DNA from 3 places in the Streptomyces sp. NPDC035033 genome. Region 3 is predicted to be linked to each of the others. Evidence: riboswitches for the same ligand, from Rfam matches in the RefSeq annotation. Region 3 holds a riboswitch; each other region holds the start of a gene.
What was found. Region 3 has a riboswitch for cobalamin ahead of AB0E83_RS25880 (ribonucleoside-diphosphate reductase subunit alpha). Riboswitches for the same ligand answer to the same signal wherever they lie in the genome.

Region 1 (6,031 bases), on a different contig from region 3:
GCCCCGCTGCCGACCCGCAGCCCGCCGCTCAGCAGCCGCAGCAGCGTCGTCTTCCCGCCGCCGTTGCGCCCGAGCAGCGCGACCGCCCGGCCCTCCGGCACCGCGAAGCCGACATCGGTGAGGACGGGCGGCCCGTCCTCGTACGCGAAACCCGCGCGGACCAGTTCCACGACCGGGGTGGGGGCCGTCATGGCAGGAGCCTTTCCAGGACGAGGGTGAGGGCGACGAGCCCCGCGAGGAGACCGCCCGTCGCCGCGAGGAACGGACGGGAGACCGCCGCCCCGGGCAGCAGGACCCGCAGCGTGCCGTCGTACCCCCGCCCGGCGAGACCGGTCTGGAGCCGCTGCGCCCGGTCGAAGGCCCGCACGAACGAGGTCGCGCCGAGCCCGGCCAGCGACCGCCACACGGCCGCCCGGGTGGTCGCCCCGAGCCGCGCCGCCTGCGCCTGGCGCACCTTGGCCTGCGCGTCGAGCAGCAGGAAGACGATCCGGTACATCACCAGGGCCACGTCCACCACCGGCGCCGGCACCCCGGCCCGCACCAGGCGCGGCAGCACGTCCGACACCGGCGTGGTGAAGGCGAACAGCAGCACCCCCAGCGAGGCCGACGCCGTCCGCAGCAGCAGCTCCCCGGCGTGCGCGGGACCGTCCGGGGCCCAGGCCACGGCGCCCCCGGGCCCGCCCACCGCGAACAGCAGCGGCACCGCGCCCGTGACGCAGAAACCGAGCGGGATCCGGAAGGCCCGCCACAGCTGCCGGCCCGGCACGCCGGCCGGACCGAGCAGCACCGCGAGGGTGGCCGCCGCGACCAGGACCGCCCCCGGCCACGGCGGCAGACACACCGCGCAGAGCGTCAGGCCGAAGCCGAGCACGGCCTTCTCCGCCGGATGGCGGCGGCGCCAGCGACTGCCGTGCGCCGCCGCGTCGATCGGCAGCATCGGCGGCTACGCGTCCTTGTCCGCGTCCGGGGCGGGCGCGCCGCCCTCCGCGCGGGCCGCGGCCCGCTCCTCGCCCTGCCGCCGGCCGCGCCGCAGCCCGAAGTAGTACGCGAGGACACCGGCGCCCAGCGCCGCCTGGAGGGCGAACAGCGCCGACTCGATCTCGCCGGACGGCGGCTCGTACAGCGGGGAGAACCACGGCTCGTAGTCCGGCTCGATCTCGGTGATCGCCGTCTCCGCCTCCGCGTCGGCGCCGGTGAACGGCTCCTCCTTGTGGTCGCCGAGGCCGAGCGCCAGCGGCAGCACCGCCAGCGCCGCCACGAGCGCCAGCAGCAGCGTGTTGATCCTCGCGTTCCGGCTCATCACGCCGCAGCCTCCTCGCGCCGCTTCGCCTCCGGCCGGGCGAGCACGCCCAGCCGCAGCAGGTCGCCCCTGCTGGACTGCGTGAGCAGCCGCATCACCAGGACGGTCAGCAGCCCCTCGCTCACGGCGAGCGGGATCTGCGTCACCGCGAAGATCCCGCCGAACTTGGCGAGCGACCCCGCCACCCCGCTGCCCGGGTCGGGGAAGGCGAGGGCCAGCTGGACGCTGGTCACGCAGTAGGTGGAGAGGTCGGCGACGAACGCGCCGGAGAACACGCCCACCATCAGCGGCGCCCCGGACCGCTTCAGCAGCAGGTACGTCCCGTACCCCGCCCAGGGCCCGACGACCGCCATCGAGAAGACGTTCGCCCCCAGCGTCGTCAGCCCGCCGTGGGCGAGCAGCAGCGCCTGGAACAGCAGCGTGATCGTGCCGAGCACCGCCATGACCGGCGGCCGGAACAGGATGGCACCCAGCCCCGTGCCCGTCGGATGGGAACAACTCCCCGTCACCGAGGGCAGTTTGAGCGCGGACAGGACGAAGGTGAAGGCGCCGGAGGCGCCGAGCAGCAGGGTGGACTCGGGGTGGGCGCGCACCTCGCGGGTGAGCGCGCGGACGCCGTGGACGACGAACGGGGCCGACGCGACGCCCCAGGCGGCCGCGTGGACGGGGGGCAGATACCCCTCGGCGATATGCATGATCGGGAGACCCTCTCCAGCACCTCGTGGATGGACAACGCGCCCTGGCCGGTCTCCTGGCTGACGGTAGTGCCGCCCGACTCCGCCTTCCCACCCCACGACGGTCTCCCGCGGCGGAGCAGTGGCTTCCCCTGGGGGATGGAGCCGGACCTCCCGATCACAGTGGCGAGGGCCGCACCGGTACTGCACCGGTTTCCCGAACACCAAGGCCCTGTGACAGTAGTGGGTTGACCTGCTTCATCACAATGCGGGGTCGGTCACTCGCGCTCCGGAGCGCGAGCGGCCGGGGCGCCGCCGGACGGCGCCCCGGCCCTCTCCTACGCCGGGCCGTCCGCCTCGCCGTACACCGAGTCCAGCAAGGAGTCGTACGCGGCGTACATCTTCGGCAGCGCCCTCCGATCGTCACGCACGGCGAGGAAGCCGAGGACGGACGAGAGGAGGTGCTCGACGGACCGGCGGTCCTGCTCCGCGGTGAACCGTTCGAACCCCTGGAAGCGGAGGTCCGGGACCGCCTCGGACGGGATCCTCCTGATCCAGTGCTGAGCGGACAGCTCGCCGCCACGGACGCAGAGCCATTCGTGGAAGCCTCTCAGCATCCCGCCCGAGCGCGCGAGGTCGTACCCCGCGAGGAACATCGCCACGGGGTGGTACGCGGAACCGAGTCCGTATCCGCCCGGATTCTCGCGGACGCGGAGAATGAGTTCCCTGTCCTCCATCGTTCCTCCTCAGAACCCGAAGTCGATGTTCCCGTGCCTCGACCACCTGGACTTGTACTCGGCGATCGATTCCCCTCCCCGTGGCGTCCACGCGTCGTAGACCCGCCCCTCGTACACCACGACGACGTGGAAGTACCAGCCGGAGTCCACCCCCCGATACGTGGGGAGCAGGAGCTGGTCGACCGGGTTGATGGTGACGATCTGGCCGCCCCCCAGGCTGTCACGGATGCGACGGGCGCACACGTCACAGCCGCCGGAGTCCCTGATCTCGTCCACGGCCCGCGGGATGCCGGGCACGTCGTGCTCGAAGCACGAGCTTCCGGTCGCCGCCAGGGCCAGCGGCATCGCGTTCGCGGCCGTGTCGAGCAGTCTGCAGCCGGTCTTCGCCTGACCGAGGCCGTCGAGCGCCTTCTCCAGCGCCTTGAACTTCGAGCCGACGACCACGTCCGTCGCGAGGCTCCAGCAGTTCTCCAGGTCCTTGCCGTCGAGGCACGCCTCCAGGTCGGACAGGCCGGTGAGCTCGGCGGTCACGTCCGCCAGCCCCTTCATCGCGTCGCCGAACTCGTCGCCCATCGACAGGATGTCGCAGCCGATTTCGTGGTGCTGGCACCAGCGGACGAATTCCCGCGGGTCGCACGGGATGTACCCGTTCTGGCAGCGGTACTGCTCGGCCGGGGTCATCCCGCCCTCGACCGCCTTCCGCTTCGCCTCGACGGCCGCCTTCCGCCGGGCTTCCTCCTCCTGCCGGTACTTCTCGACGGCGACCTGGAAGGTCTCGGTCGCGGCCTTGAGCGCGGCCTCGCTGTCCTGTCCCGCGTCGAGGTGGGACTGCCACGCCTGCCCGGCGTACGCCCAGGCGGTCGACGACGACGCCTGCGCCATCTCGGAGGAGAGCGTGGCGTCCGCGGCGGACCTGGCGGCGTTGCGGGAGTCGGCGTCGGCGGCGTCGGCGGCCCTGCGGGCCGTCACGGCGTCCTCGGCCGCGCGGGCCGCCGAGGCCTCGGCGGCCCGCGCGTGCTGGTCGGCCTGCTCCGCGTACTCCCCCGCCTTCACCGCCCAGTCGTCGGCCTTCTGGGCCCAGGTGACGGCCTCGTCGGCGGCCTTGCGGGCCTGGGCGGCGACCTTCTGCGCCGTCGCGGCGTTCTGCTGGGCCCGGGCCGCGACCTTGGAGGCGTCCGCGATCAGCTTCTGGACCCGGGCCACGTGGGTCGCGGCCAGCTGGTCCTTGCGCACCGCCATGTACTGGCCGGAGACGATGAAGGCGTGCAGCGTACGGGGCGAGCCCTCCAGGGCGATGCGCGCCGCGGCCTTGACCTCGGGGCCGCCGGCCGAGACCAGCTGGGCCGCGCGGACCCGCTCGTCGTCGTTCCGCGCCGTGAACTGCCCCCGGACGAGGAAGTCGCTGTACTTCTTCGGGTCGCCGCTCTCCAGGGCCGCACGGCCCGCGTCGGTGACCACGGGGCCCGCTTCGGAGATCACGCGCGCGATGGCCACGCGCATGAGCTCCGAGGACACCCGGTACTGGCCGTCGTCGACGAAGGCGGAGACCGCGGCGGCGTCGCCGTCGAGCGCGGTCTCCGCGGCGGCACGGACCTCCGCGGACTCGCTCTCCTCGGCGAGGCGCGCCACGTACGAGCGGTCGTCCTGCTCCTGGGCGCTCGCCCAGCCGTTGCGCAGGTAGTCGAGGACGACCTCGTCGGGTCCGGCCAGCGCGGCCTCGGCCGCTCCCCGGCCCCACGCGGTTCCCTCCTTCATGACCCGCACGGCCAGCGCGCGGCCCTGGGCGGCGACGGCGTGGAGGTCCGCCCCGGGCGCCTGCGCGCTCGCCAGCAGCCGGTCGCGTTCGGCCTCCCGCTCCCCGGCCGACCGTTCCAGCGCCGCGGTCCGGGCGACGCGGGCCTCCTCGGCGGCCTTCTGGTCCCGGGCGCGTTCGATGCCGGCGTTGGTCCGGCCGAGGAGCTCCTCGGCCTCGACCTTGCGGGCGATGGTGTACACCTTCTGCGCCCGCAGGACGGCGTTCGTCGCCACCGTCGCCGCCTGGGTGGCGGCGTCGGCGTGCGCGGTGGACCTGACGGCCGCCTGGGTGGCGTCACCCGCGTGTTCCGCCGCGTCCTCCGCGGCGTCCGCCGCGCTGCGGGCGTGCGCCGCCGCCGAGGTCGCCGCGTCCCGGGCTTCGCCCGCCGCGGTGGCCGCCTCCCGGGCCAGCGACTCGGCCGCCGCTGCGGCGCGGTTGGCCTCCTCCGCGTGTCGCTTGGCGGCCGCCGCCGCGGCGCGCGCCGCGGCGGCGGCCGCGCTGGAGGCCCCGGCGTAGCCGCTGGCCTCTGTCGCGGCATCGGCCGCGAGGCCGGCGTTGGCGCCGGCGCTGATCGCGGCGGCCGCGGCGTCGCCCGCGGCGGTGGCGGCCTTGGCCGCCTGGTCCGCGGCGTCGGCGGCGAGGTCCGCGTCCTTGGCGATGGCGCGGGCCTCCTCGGCGGCCTTGCGGGAGGCCTCCGCCTTGCTCGCGTCCACGGCGGCGTCCGCCGCCGCGGTGCGCGCACGGGCGGCCGCCTGGGCGGCGCCCGCCGCGGCCGCGGCCGCCTGCGAGGCCGCGTTGGCGGCGATGCGCGCCGCGTTGTTCGCCGCGTTGGCGGCGCTGATGGCCTTCTGCGCCGACGCCGCGGCCTGCTCCGCCGCCTTGGCGGCACGCCCCGCGGCCTGTGCGGCCTTCTCGACGTCGTCCTTGGCGGCCGCCGCCTCCGCCGCGGCCTTCAGGGCCGCCTCCTTGGCCAGCTTGGACGCCTCGGTGGCCTTCGCCGACTCGGCCTTCGCCGCCTCGGTCTGCGCGGCCGCCTGCCGACCCGCCTCCTTGGCCTGCCGGGCGAGTTCGGCGACGGTCGCGTGCTCGGCGTCCCGGTCGCGGGCGACGAACTGGCCGACGTCCAGGAACTCCCGGCGGTCGTCGGGGGTGCCGTACAGCGCGAGCCGGCCGGCGGCCCGCACGTTGGGGCCGCCCACACTGATGATCTGGACGACCTGGACGCGTTCGTCCTGCTCGCGCGCGGTGTACTGCCCCTCCTGGAGGAAGCGTCTGACGTCCTCGGCAGACCCGTTCAGCGCGGCCCGGCCGGCGTCCCGCACGATCGGGTCGGCGGTGCTGACGATCCGGGCGACCTGGAGGCGCTGGTCCTGCCGCATCGGGGCTTCCCAGCCCCAGCTCAGGAAGGTCCTCAGCTCTTCCTGCGAGCCCGCGAGGGCGGTACGGGCGGCGGTGATGAGTTCCGTGCCGCCCACGCTGGCGAGCTGGGCGGCGGACACGCGGTGGTCCTGGTCCAGGGCCGTCT
Region 2 (6,031 bases), on a different contig from region 3:
CGAGGACGGCGGCGCACACGCCGACGTCGGTCCAGCCGGCGCCGGTGAGCGAACCGAGCAGCCAGAAGAGGACCCCCCGGGTGGTCTCGGCGTCGGCGGCGGTCATCACCACGAAGGAGGTGAGCGCCGAGAAGAGCTGCATCGCGGCGACCCCCGCCAGGACGACGCGGTCCGTCGACCCGCCCAGGGTGTGGCTGAGGAGCAGGACCAGGGCGAAGGCGCAGAGGGCGCCGAGGAAGGCGCCGCCGGAGACGGAGACCAGGCCCCCGCCCACGCCGAGGACGACGACCGCGACGGCGCCGGTCGAGGCGCCGGAGGAGACGCCGAGGACGAACGGGTCGGCGAGCGGGTTGCGCAGCAGGGACTGCATCACCGCGCCGCAGACGGCGAGTCCCGCGCCGCACACGGCGGCGAGGAGCGTCCGGGGCAGCCGGAGGTTCCAGACGATGCCGTCCCGGACGGGGCTGAGGCCGGACGGGGCTCCGCCGAGGTGGGAGGCGATGACGGACCAGGTGTCGGCGACGCGGATGTCGGCCGGGCCGAGGGTGACGGCGAGGGCGACGGAGACGCACAGCAGGAGGAGCCCGGCGGCCCCGGCGAGCGGCGGGACCGCCCGCGAGGAGCGGGCGGGGCGGCGGACCCGGGGGGCCGTCTCCTCGGTGGCGGGCGGACCCGCGGGGCCGGGCCGGCTCACTTCGCGAACCCGTACGCCCGCAGCGCGGCCGCCGTCTTCTCGATGCCCTCCACGGTGCGGATCGTGGGGTTCATGGCCTGGCCGCTGAGGACCACGTACCGCTTCTTCCGCACCGCCGTCATGTTCCGGGTGACCGGGTGCGACTCCAGGAACGCGATCTTCTTCGCGGCGCTCTCGGCGGACTGGGCCCGGCGCGTCAGATCGGCGATCACCAGCACGTCGGGGTCCCGGTCGGCGACCGTCTCCCAGTTGATCTGCGGCCACTCCTCCTTGGTGTCGTCGAAGACGTTCCGGACCCCGAGCGCCCGGCTGACGATCCCCGGGGCGCCGCAGCACCCGGCCATGTACGGCCCCTGGGAGTCGGAGAACCAGTAGAGGACGGACGCGCCGCCGAAGTCGGAGCCCGCCGTGGCCCTCTCCACCCGGGCGCGGAGCTCTCCGACGAGCTTCTCGCCGCGCTCCGGCACGCCGAACACCCGGGCCAGGTCACGGATCTCGCCGTACACGGTGTCCATGGTCAGCGGTGCGGTCCGCACGCCGTCGCCGTCCCCGCCGTTGTCCTTGCCGACGCAGTCGGCGGGGGAGAGGTACGTGGGGACGCCGAGCTCGGCGAACCGCTCGCGGGGGGCGACACCGCCCTTGCCCAGCGTGTAGAGGAAGGAGGCGCTGACGAAGTCGGGTTCGGCGTCGAGCACCTTCTCGAACGACGGGTAGCGCTCGGCGAGCCGGGGGACCTTCGCGTTCGCCTTCTCCAGGCCCTTGAGGACGGGGTCCGTCCAGGTGGCGGTGCCCGCCATGCGGTCGGCCAGGCCGAGGGAGAGCAGGATCTCGGCCGATCCCTGGTCGAGGGCGACGGCACGGCGGGGCGGGCGGTCGACCTCGACCCGCTGCCCGCAGTTGCCGAGGCTGACCGGCCGGTGGCCGGCGTCCGCCCCCTTCGCCCCGGACGGGGCCTCCTGGCCGCCGGTTCCGCAGCCGGCCAGGAGGACGGCGCCGGCGAGGAGGAGCGCGGCGGGACGGGCGGGACGTGCGTGGGGCATGAGAGGGGTCCTCTGCGTCACGGCTCATGCGCGGAGCCTGTCGAACGGTGCTCCCCGGACGACGGCGCACGGCGCCGGGGCCGCCAGCAGGTCTTCGGACTCGGGGTCGTCCGGACGGGGCGCCTTCCCAGGCCCCCTCGGGGCCCAGTGGCCGATGCTCCGCCCGTCACCCTCACCGCTGCGCGTCAGCTCCGGATTCCCACCGGATTCCCTGACCCGCGCACAGATCGTGTCGATGTGTACACAGGTGCGACTGGCCCGGGCAAGCTACCACAGACGGGTCGCGGCCCAGGATTACCCACCCGCGACCGGACGCCCGGTCTCGCTGCGCGAAACAGCTCGAAGACGACGCGCTTCGCGCACTTTCGAGCACATCCGGTGCGGGGAGTATGGTGGACGGGCAGTTCGCGGGTCCAGACGTCGAAGGAGTTCCGAGGCATGTCCAAAGGTGAGCGGTGGCACGCTCTGCTGGATCTGCTGGCCGCCGAGGGCAGGCTGGACGTCGAGGAGACCGCCGCCGCCCTGGAGGTCTCGTCCGCGACGATCCGGCGGGACCTCGACGAACTGGCGGAGCAGCGGATGCTGATCCGGACCCGGGGCGGGGCCATCGCGCACGGCGTCTCGTACGAGCTGCCCCTGCGCTACAAGTCCTCCCGGCACGCCACGGAGAAGCAGCGCATCGCGGCCGCCGCCGTGGAACTCGTCGCCCCCGGGGACGTCGTGGGGTTCAACGGGGGGACGACCACCACCGAGGTGGCCCGCGCGCTGGCCCTGCGGGCCGGCGGGGAACGGCGGGACGCGGCGGACGGCGCGACGCCGGTCTTCACCGTGGTGACCAACGCCCTCAACATCGCCGGCGAACTCGCCGTGCGGCCCCAGGTGAAGCTCGTGGTCACCGGCGGCGTGGCCCGGCCGCAGACGTACGAGCTGGTCGGCCCCCTGACGGCGGGGGTGCTGAACGAGGTCGTCCTCGACGTCGCGGTCCTGGGCGTCGACGGGCTCGACCCCCGGCTCGGCGTGATGACCCGGCAGGAGGACGAGGCGAGCATCAGCCGGCTGTTCGCCGAACGCGCCCAGCGGGTCGTCGTGGTCACCGACTCGTCGAAGCTGGGGAGGCGGGCCTTCGCCCGGATCTGCGGCCTCGACGCCGTCGACGTGGTCGTCACCGACGCGGCGGCCCCCGCGGACGCCGTCGCCCGCCTCGACGACATGGGCATCAAGGTGATCACGGTCTGAGGCCCCCCCGGCGGCACGGCACCGCCCCGGACACCGGGAGGCGTCCGGGGCGGTGCCGCCGGCGGTCAGGGGGCGACGGCCATGTCGAACAGATGGATGTTGCCGTTGCTCGGCAGCACCACGAACTCCACCCGCTTGGCCGGGTCGAGCGGGATCGAGTGGGCGAAGACGCGGTACGCGATGCCGGCGTTGCCGTACCCGCCGGGCCGGTTGCGCCCGTCGCTCGACGCCACCAGGGTCGCCCCGTGGGCGTTCGCCGGGTCGAAGGACCAGTTCGGGAAGCCGAAGGAACCTGTGCCGCTCGTCCCGTCGGTGTAGTACACGGTCGCGGTGCCCGCCGCCCCGCTGGTGACGCCCGAGCCGAGGAGGACGAGCCGGCTGCCGCTGCCGTCGAGGGCGACGGCCTGGCCGGTGGTGGAGACGTTGTTCCTGGTGCCGGCGGGGACGTCCGGCCAGCGCAGCTCCGCGCCCAGGGCCTTCACCGTCGCGCCGGGCCGCAGCCCGACGGCGGCGAGCTTCTGCGCGGAGAAGCTGTTGCCCTCGCCGTCGTAGTCGCCGGGCCGGGTGTCGCTCTCGTCGGTCACGCCCACGTTGTTGTAGGCGGCGGCCAGGTTCGGCAGGGGAGTGCCGCTGCGCTGGGTCCGGGTGGCGGTGGCGGAGCCGGCCCCGTCGCCGCCGCGGTACGTCGCGGTCGCGGTGAACGTACGGACGGTGAATCCGGCGCGCCGCTCCGGCACCCGGATCCGGAAGGCGGCCTCGGCGGAGGCGCCCGCGGCCAGGGAGCCGTCCACCCGGACGGCGGAGGGCTGGACGGCCCATCCGGCGGGGCCGCCGAAGGTCACCTCCAGCGCACGCATCCGGTCCGGCCCGGGGTTGGTGACGGTCACCTTCACCGTGACGACGGCGGGGCCGTCCAGGTCGACGGGGGAGATCGCCACCGTCGTCCCGGCGGCGGCCGGCCGGGTCTCCGCCGCCGTGACGGCGGGGTTCCCGTCCGCGGTGGCGGTGGCGGTGGCGGTCGAGGCCGGGAGGACCATGAGCGCGCCCGCCACGGCCGCGGCTCCGAGCGATCCGATCAGTCGTGCTGGTCTCACGTACTGCTCCTTCGGGGGAGGGACGGAGGCCGCGTCAGGCGACGGGCGGCATCTCGGTGGTGCGCGAGTCGAGGCCCATGCGGAGGTTGACCCACGCGCCCCGGGTGAAGTCGGGGACCGGGACGGGACGCCCTCCGGCTGCCAGGGACATGACACTCAAGGGGACCGGGGCGCACCAGGCGGCCGAGTCGTACACGTCGATGTCGGGCACGAGGCCGGCCCGCATCAGCTGGACGGTCCGCCACTGGAGGACGTAGTCCATGCCCCCGTGGCCGCCGTTGTTCGCGGCGTCGTCGCCGATCTTCTTCCACAGCCAGTGGTCGAACTCCTTGCGGTAGGAGCCGAAGTCCCGCCACGCGTGGCCGCTGTGGTCCGGCTCCACGTAGATGCGCCCGCCGCCGGCCGACACCACGCCCGCGTAGTCCTCGAAGATGCCCCGGCTGCCGGCGAGGGAGTTGATCCGGCTGTACGGCCGGGGCGAGCTCACGTCGTGCTCGGCGCGGATGATCCGGCCCTTGGCCGTCTCGATGAGGCAGGTGACCAGATCGCCGTTGACGTACGTCTCCTTCCACGACGGGTGGTTCCTGGGGACGAACCGCGCCCGGTAGTCGGCCAGCCCCTTCGGCGCGGTCGCCGTGGCGGTCAGCGTGGTCATCCGGTCGCCCCGGTTGACGTCCATGGCCGCGGCGATCGGCGCCAGGCCGTGCATGGCGTAGAAGGAGGCGGTGCTGCGGGTGTGCCACAGCCGGCGCCACGCGTCGGTGTAGTACGTGTCGGAGAACAGCAGGGCGCGCAGGTCGTGCAGGTAGCCGCCGTGGCCGTTGGTGATGTCGCCGAACAGGCCCTCGTGCGCCATCTTCAGCATGGCCAGCTCGTTCCGCCCGTAGCTGCAGTTCTCCGCGAGCATGAGGTGCCTGCGGGTGCGCTCGGAGGTGTCGACGAGGTCCCACAGCTCGTCGAGCCCGGTCGCGATGGGCAGTTCGACGATGACGTGCTTGCCGGCCAGCAGCGCCGCCCGGCCCTGCTCGTAGTGGAACTCCCAGGGCGTGGCGATGTAGACGAGGTCGATGTCGTCGCGCTCCAGCATCCGGGCGTAGGAGTCGGCGGAGCCGCCGTACGTGGCGGGGCGGGGCCTGCCGGCGGCGGCCAGCCGGTCGGCGGTCCGCTCGGCGCGGTCGGCGCGGACGTCGCAGACGGCGGTGACCGCGCAGCCGGGGACGACGGACCAGCCCGTGGTCATGCCGGACCCGCGGTTGCCCAGTCCGATCACGCCGACGCGCACCGTCCGGTGGACGGGGTAGGGCACGTCGATCATGGACGTCTGGCCCGGTTCCCGCCGCGGCGCGGCCGCCGCCGGCGTCGCGGCCGCGACGGAGGAGGCCCCCGCGCCGGTCGCGAGGGCCCCGGTGGTCGCCAGAGCGCCCCCCAGGAGCAAACGGCGTGAGACTGCTCGGATTTCAGGCATGTTCGGCATCGCTCCTCGAGACGTACGGGCAGCGGGTACGGCACGACTCTGGCGGCGTGCTCACCGGCATGTCAAGAGTTGCTCATTCGATGGCCGTTTGATGCATTCTCGCGCAACGAAGGCTCGGATTCCCGCATGACCGGACCCCTTCGGAGACGCGGTGCGCGCGGCTGCCCCGGGGGCGCGCCTCTGCCCCGGAGCGCGCCTCCGCCCCGGGGCACCGGCTCCCGGGGGCACAGGCTCACCGGCTCACCGGCCTCCCGGGATCACCGGCTTACCGGCCTCCCGGGATCACCGGTTCACGGGTTCACGGGATCGCCGGTCCACCAGTCCGCGGGCTCCGGGGCGAAGGGGCGCAGCTCGGCGACGCCCGGCCCGACGATCTTGCAGCTGTCCTCCGGCACCTCGTTCCACACCCCGGGCAGGTCGTCGAGGGGTTCGGAGACGATGAGGCGCGTCTCCGGGGAGATGTCCCGCAGGAACGCGACGTCGGGGTGGAGCC
Region 3 (6,031 bases):
ATGCCCAGCGCCGAGGGCGAGGGCGACCACGTCGACCCGCACGACCACAGCGAGCCCGGCCACCCCGGCCCGCTCGGCCACCGCTCGCCCGGCGAGCTGTGGGTGCCCGAGCGCGAGTGCGGCATCGCCGCCCCGGCCGACCTGGTGCGCGGCCTCCTCGACGGCTGGGTCGCCGACAGCCCCGACAGCCGGGAGTGGCGCGATCTCGAAGAGGTCTGCTGAGCCTTCCGCCCCGGCCCCGTAGGCTGTCCTCCGACGGAATCGGGTTTTCAGGAAGGCGCGGCGGCACATGGCGCAGCAGGAGACGGGCGAGCAGATCTTCACGGGCTACGCCCTGGACGACGACGGCTACATCGTGGACACCGAGGACTGCGAGGCGCGCGAGCTCGCCCACCGCGAGCGGGGCACCTCCCGTCCCATCACGGTGGTCGGCAACCCGGTCCTGCACCACGAGTGCGAGGACGTCACCGAGTTCGGCCCCGAGCTCGCGGCGCTGGTCGACGACATGTTCGCCAGCCAGAAGACCGCGGAGGGCGTCGGCCTCGCCGCCAACCAGATCGGCGTCGGCCTGAAGGTCTTCGTCTACGACTGCCCCGACGACGAGGGCGTCCGCCACACCGGCCACGTGGTCAACCCGGTGCTCCAGGAGCTGCCGGCCGACCGCCGCTTCCTCGACGACTCCAACGAGGGCTGCCTGTCGGTCCCCACCGCCTACGCGGCGCTGGCCCGCCCGGACTTCGCCGAGGTCCACGGCCAGGACCTGCACGGCAACCCCATCAAGGTCCGCGGCACCGGCTACTTCGCCCGCTGCCTCCAGCACGAGACGGACCACCTGTACGGCACCCTGTACATCGACAAGCTCTCCAAGCGCGACCGCAAGGACGCCCTCCGCCAGATGGAGGAGGGCACCCCCCGCTACCCGGTCGTCCCCAACGCCTGACCGGCCCCGGAGACACGGAAGGGCCCCGCACTCCACGAGTGCGGGGCCCTTCGCGTACGGATCAGAAGTCCTCGTCCAGGTCGACCGTGCCCTCGACGGCCACCTGGTAGGCGGAGGGGCGGCGCTCGAAGAAGTTGGTGAGTTCCTGGACGCCCTGGAGCTCCATGAAGGCGAAGGGGTTCTCGGAGCCGTAGACCGGGGGGAAGCCGAGCCGCTGGAGGCGCTGGTCGGCGACGCACTGGAGGTACGCGCGCATGGACTCGGTGTTCATGCCGGGCAGGCCGTCGCCGCACAGGTCGCGGCCGAACTGGAGCTCCGCCTCGACGGCCTCCTTCAGCATCTCCGTGACCTGCTGCCGGAGGGCGTCGTCGAAGAGCTCCGGCTCCTCCTTGCGGACCGTGTCCACGACCTCGAAGGCGAAGTTCATGTGCATGGTCTCGTCGCGGAAGACCCAGTTGGTGCCGGTCGCCAGGCCGTGCAGCAGGCCGCGGGAGCGGAACCAGTACACGTAGGCGAAGGCCCCGTAGAAGAACAGGCCCTCGATGCAGGCGGCGAAGCAGATCAGGTTGAGGAGGAAGCGGCGGCGGTCGGCGGCCGTCTCCAGCCTCTCGATCTTCTCGACCGAGTCCATCCAGCGGAAGCAGAACTGCGCCTTCTCGCGGATGGAGGGGATGTTCTCGACCGCCGCGAAGGCCGCCGCGCGGTCGTCCGGCTCGGGCAGGTAGGTGTCCAGGAGGGTCAGGTAGAACTGGACGTGCACCGCCTCCTCGAAGAGCTGACGGCTCAGGTACAGCCGCGCCTCGGGGGAGTTGATGTGCTTGTACAGCGTCAGGACCAGGTTGTTGGCCACGATCGAGTCGCCCGTCGCGAAGAACGCGACGAGGCGGCCGATCATGTGCTGCTCGCCGGGGGTGAGCTTGGCGAGGTCGGCGACGTCCGAGTGGAGGTCCACCTCCTCGACCGTCCACGTGTTCTTGATCGCGTCCCGGTAGCGCTCGTAGAAGTCCGGGTAGCGCATCGGACGCAGGGTCAGCTCGAACCCGGGGTCCAGGAGGTTCTTCTCCGCGGAAGTGGTCATTACTGGCAGGCCTCGCAGGACTCGGGGTTTTCCAGGGAGCAGGCGACGGCCTCTTCGGGGGTCACCTGGACGGGGACGGGGGCGGCGGCCCGCGCCGCGCGGGCGATCCGGGTCGCCGGGCGGGAGCGCAGGTAGTACGTGGTCTTCAGGCCCTGCTTCCAGGCGTACGCGTACATCGACGACAGCTTGCCGATGGTCGGCGTCTCCATGAACAGGTTCAGGGACTGCGACTGGTCCAGGAACGGGGTGCGGGCGGCGGCCATGTCGATCAGGCCGCGCTGCGGGATCTCCCACGCCGTCCGGTACAGCTCGCGGACCTCGGCCGGCACCCAGGTGAAGCCCTGCACCGAGCCGTTGGCGTCGCGCAGCGCCTCGCGGGTCTGCGCGTCCCACACGCCGAGCTCCTTCAACTCGTCCACCAGGTACGAGTTGACCTGGAGGAACTCGCCGGAGAGCGTCTCGCGCTTGAAGAGGTTGGAGACCTGCGGCTCGATGCACTCGTACACGCCCGCGATCGACGCGATCGTCGCGGTCGGGGCGATGGCGAGGAGCAGGGAGTTGCGCATGCCGACGGCGGCGATCCGCTCGCGCAGCGCGGCCCACCGCTCGGGCCAGGCGAGCTCGACGCCGTAGTGGTCGGGGTGGAGCACGCCCCGGGCGGTACGGGTCTTCTCCCAGGCCGGCAGCGGGCCGTTGCGCTCGGCGAGGTCGGCGGACGCCTCGTACGCGGCGAGCATGATCCGCTCGGCGATCCGGGTGGACAGCGCGCGGGCCCCGGCCGAGTCGAAGGGGAGGCGCAGCTTGAAGAAGACGTCCTGGAGGCCCATCGCGCCCAGGCCCACCGGGCGCCACTTCGCGTTGGACCGGCCGGCCTGCTCGGTCGGGTAGAAGTTGATGTCCACGACCCGGTCGAGGAAGGTCACGGCGGTGCGGACGGTGGCGTCCAGCCGCTCCCAGTCGATGTCGCCGGTGGCGGTGTCGACGAACGCGCCGAGGTTGACCGAGCCGAGGTTGCAGACGGCCGTCTCGCCGTCGTTCGTGACCTCGATGATCTCGGTGCACAGGTTGGAGGAGTGGACGACCGTGCCGGGCTCGGCGGTCTGGTTGGCCGTGCGGTTCGAGGCGTCCTTGAAGGTCATCCAGCCGTTGCCGGTCTGCGCCAGGGTCCGCATCATCCGGCCGTACAGGTCGCGGGCCGGGATCGTGCGACGGGCCAGGCCCTTGGCCTCGGCGGCGCGGTAGGCGGCGTCGAACTCCTCGCCCCACAGGTCGACGAGCTCGGGCACGTCGGCGGGGGAGAAGAGCGACCACTCGGCGTCGGCGTCGACCCGGCGCATGAACTCGTCCGGGATCCAGTGGGCGAGGTTCAGGTTGTGGGTGCGGCGGGCGTCCTCGCCGGTGTTGTCGCGGAGCTCCAGGAACTCCTCGATGTCCGCGTGCCAGGTCTCCAGGTAGACGGCGGCGGCGCCCTTGCGGCGGCCGCCCTGGTTCACGGCGGCGACCGAGGCGTCCAGCGTCTTCAGGAACGGCACGATGCCGTTGGAGTGGCCGTTGGTGCCGCGGATCAGGGAGCCGCGCGAGCGGATCCGGGAGTACGACAGGCCGATGCCGCCCGCGTGCTTCGACAGGCGCGCGACCTGGTGGTAGCGGTCGTAGATCGAGTCCAGCTCGTCCAGCGGGGAGTCCAGCAGGTAGCAGGAGGACATCTGCGGGTGGCGGGTGCCGGAGTTGAAGAGCGTGGGCGAGGAGGGCAGGTAGTCGAGCCGGCTCATCAGCCCGTACAGCGCCGCCACCTCGTCCAGGGCGCGGACCGAGTCGTCCTCGGCGAGGCCGGCGGCCACCCGGAGCATGAAGTGCTGCGGGGTCTCGACGACCTTGCGGGTGATCGGGTGGCGCAGCAGGTAGCGCGAGTACAGGGTCCGCAGGCCGAAGTAGCCGAAGCGGTCGTCGGCGGCCGGGTCGATCAGCGCGTCCATCCGGTCCGCGTGCAGCGCCACGAAGGCGGCGGTGCGGTCGGCGATCAGGCCCTCGCGGTGGCCGGTGGCGACCGAGGCGGAGAAGGAGACCGCGCCCTGCGAGGCCGCCTCCTCGGCGATCGTGAGGGTCAGCAGCCGGGCGGCGAGCCGGGAGTAGGCGGGGTCCTCGGAGATGAGGCCCGCGGCGGCCTCGGTGGCCAGTTCGCGCAGCTCCGCCTCGTCCGAACCGGCGTGCCGGCCGCGCAGCGCGGCGGCGGCGACCCGGCCGGGGTCGGTGTCGGTGAGGTCGGCGGTGAGGTCGGTCAGGGTCCGCAGCAGTACGGTCCCGGGGCCGTCGCCGTCGGTCGCGGCGGTCTCGGCAGCTGACGGACCCGCAGGCGCGATGGTCACGTGGGGGCTCTCCCTCGCTCGGCCCGGGGCCGCGGCGGGGGAGGGGCGGGCGTCCGTACGCGCGGATGCGCCCGCGTCCACCGGCCCATTCCGCGAGGCCCGGACGTCGTCGGCACCCGGAACGGTCGGACCGGGCGCACTGCCGGCAGGTGCTCGGACTCACTCCGTGGATAAGCGCACGAAGCACACCGTTGCGGGACAGTTCCGGATTCGCACCGGATTCCCCTGCGGCGACAGCGAGGACGAGCATACATGTGGGGGGCGCCCCTCTCGGCACCCCCCACATGTTGTGTCCCCGCGGGTCGCGGTGGTTCAGAGTTCCAGGGAGAAGGCCATCAGCGGCGGCAGGCCGGGCACCGGGCTCCAGTCCCGCTCGGGCACCCGGACGAAGCCCAGCCGCCGGTAGAGCCGGTGGGCGGTGGTCATCCGGGTCTGGGTGGAGAGCACGAGCCGCGCGCTGCCCCGTTCGCGGGCGCGCTCGACGCAGGCCCGTACCAGCGCCTCGCCGACGCCCCGGCCGCGCGCCGCGCGGGCGACCGCCAGCATCCGGAACTCGGCCTCGCCGTCGACGGCCATGTCGGCGTACTCCTTCCCGCCGGCCGTGAAGGCGACGCCGCCGAGGACCGCCCCGTCCCCGTCCACCGCCACGAGCACCTCCGCCAGGCCGGCCCTGCGGGTCACGTCCCGCAGGACGGGCAGGTACCCGTCGGCCTCGCCGAAGGAGAGGTGGCCGTCGTCGAGGTACGCCCGTGCGGTGATCTCGCCGAGTTCCTTGTGCTCCTCGGGCCGCACGGCCCTGATCGTGAAGTCCATGCCCGGCAGTCTGCCCGGCGGGCACGGCGAGGGCCCGGGGTTTTCCGCCCCGGGCCCTCGCCCCGTACCGCGTGCCGTCAGTGGCTTCCGGCACCGACCTTCGGCAGCTCGGTGCGGACCCCGGCGTCGCCGGCGTCGGCCGTGTAGTCCGCGGGGGAGGTCTCGTCGACGCCCTCGGGGGCCTTCGCGGCCCTGAGGACGAAGGTGAGGACCACCGTCACCAGGACGTTGAGGACGAAGGCGGTGAGGCCGATGTAGCCGATCTCGCCGATGCCGGGGATCTCGGCCGAGGAGCCGCCGAAGTGCTTCTGCTTCGGCGTCGACACGTTGTACGCGGCGATCGTGCCGTACACCATGCCGACGGCCCAGCCGGCGAGCAGCGCCCAGCGGTGGAACCAGCGGGTGAACAGGCCGCCGACCAGGGCCGGGAAGGTCTGGAGGATCCAGATGCCGCCCAGGAGCTGGAAGTTGATGGCGACCGTCTTGTCCATGGTGAGGACGAAGACGAGGGCGCCGACCTTCACCAGGAGGGAGACCAGCTTGGAGACCTTGGTCTCCTGCTCGGGGGTGGCCCCGGGCTTGAGGAAGTCCTTGTAGATGTTCCGGGTGAAGAGGTTGGCCGCGGCGATCGACATGATCGCGGCCGGCACGAGCGCGCCGATGCCGATGGCGGCGAAGGCCACGCCCGCGAACCAGGCGGGGAACATGGACTCGAAGAGCTGCGGGATGGCGAGCTGGCCGTTCTCGACCTTGATCCCGGCGGCGATCGCCATGAAGCCGAGCAGCGCGAGCAGGCCCAGCATCAGCGAGTAGAGCGGCAGGATCGTGGTGTTG

Region 1: another riboswitch for cobalamin. It lies ahead of AB0E83_RS32740 (energy-coupling factor ABC transporter permease); the one in region 3 lies ahead of AB0E83_RS25880 (ribonucleoside-diphosphate reductase subunit alpha).
Region 2: another riboswitch for cobalamin. It lies ahead of AB0E83_RS07880 (ABC transporter substrate-binding protein); the one in region 3 lies ahead of AB0E83_RS25880 (ribonucleoside-diphosphate reductase subunit alpha).

Annotation. Positions count from the first base shown of each region.
Region 1 covers NZ_JBEZUZ010000131.1:6,129-12,159, forward strand. The annotation lists gene AB0E83_RS32725 (ATP-binding cassette domain-containing protein) at 1-191, opposite strand, end outside; gene cbiQ (cobalt ECF transporter T component CbiQ) at 188-937, opposite strand; gene AB0E83_RS32735 (energy-coupling factor ABC transporter substrate-binding protein) at 944-1,300, opposite strand; gene AB0E83_RS32740 (energy-coupling factor ABC transporter permease) at 1,300-1,995, opposite strand; cobalamin riboswitch at 2,024-2,246, opposite strand; gene AB0E83_RS32745 (hypothetical protein) at 2,313-2,711, opposite strand; gene AB0E83_RS32750 (ALF repeat-containing protein) at 2,721-6,031, opposite strand, start outside.
Region 2 covers NZ_JBEZUZ010000012.1:37,334-43,364, reverse strand. The annotation lists gene AB0E83_RS07885 (iron chelate uptake ABC transporter family permease subunit) at 1-577, opposite strand, end outside; gene AB0E83_RS07880 (ABC transporter substrate-binding protein) at 691-1,734, opposite strand; cobalamin riboswitch at 1,802-2,007, opposite strand; gene AB0E83_RS07875 (DeoR/GlpR family DNA-binding transcription regulator) at 2,173-2,970, shown strand; gene AB0E83_RS07870 (NEW3 domain-containing protein) at 3,036-4,064, opposite strand; gene AB0E83_RS07865 (Gfo/Idh/MocA family oxidoreductase) at 4,099-5,529, opposite strand; gene AB0E83_RS07860 (class II glutamine amidotransferase) at 5,829-6,031, opposite strand, start outside.
Region 3 covers NZ_JBEZUZ010000074.1:14,212-20,242, forward strand. The annotation lists gene AB0E83_RS25865 (hypothetical protein) at 1-222, shown strand, start outside; gene def (peptide deformylase) at 290-940, shown strand; gene AB0E83_RS25875 (ribonucleotide-diphosphate reductase subunit beta) at 1,002-2,018, opposite strand; gene AB0E83_RS25880 (ribonucleoside-diphosphate reductase subunit alpha) at 2,018-4,384, opposite strand; cobalamin riboswitch at 4,511-4,647, opposite strand; gene AB0E83_RS25885 (GNAT family N-acetyltransferase) at 4,697-5,197, opposite strand; gene mctP (monocarboxylate uptake permease MctP) at 5,275-6,031, opposite strand, start outside.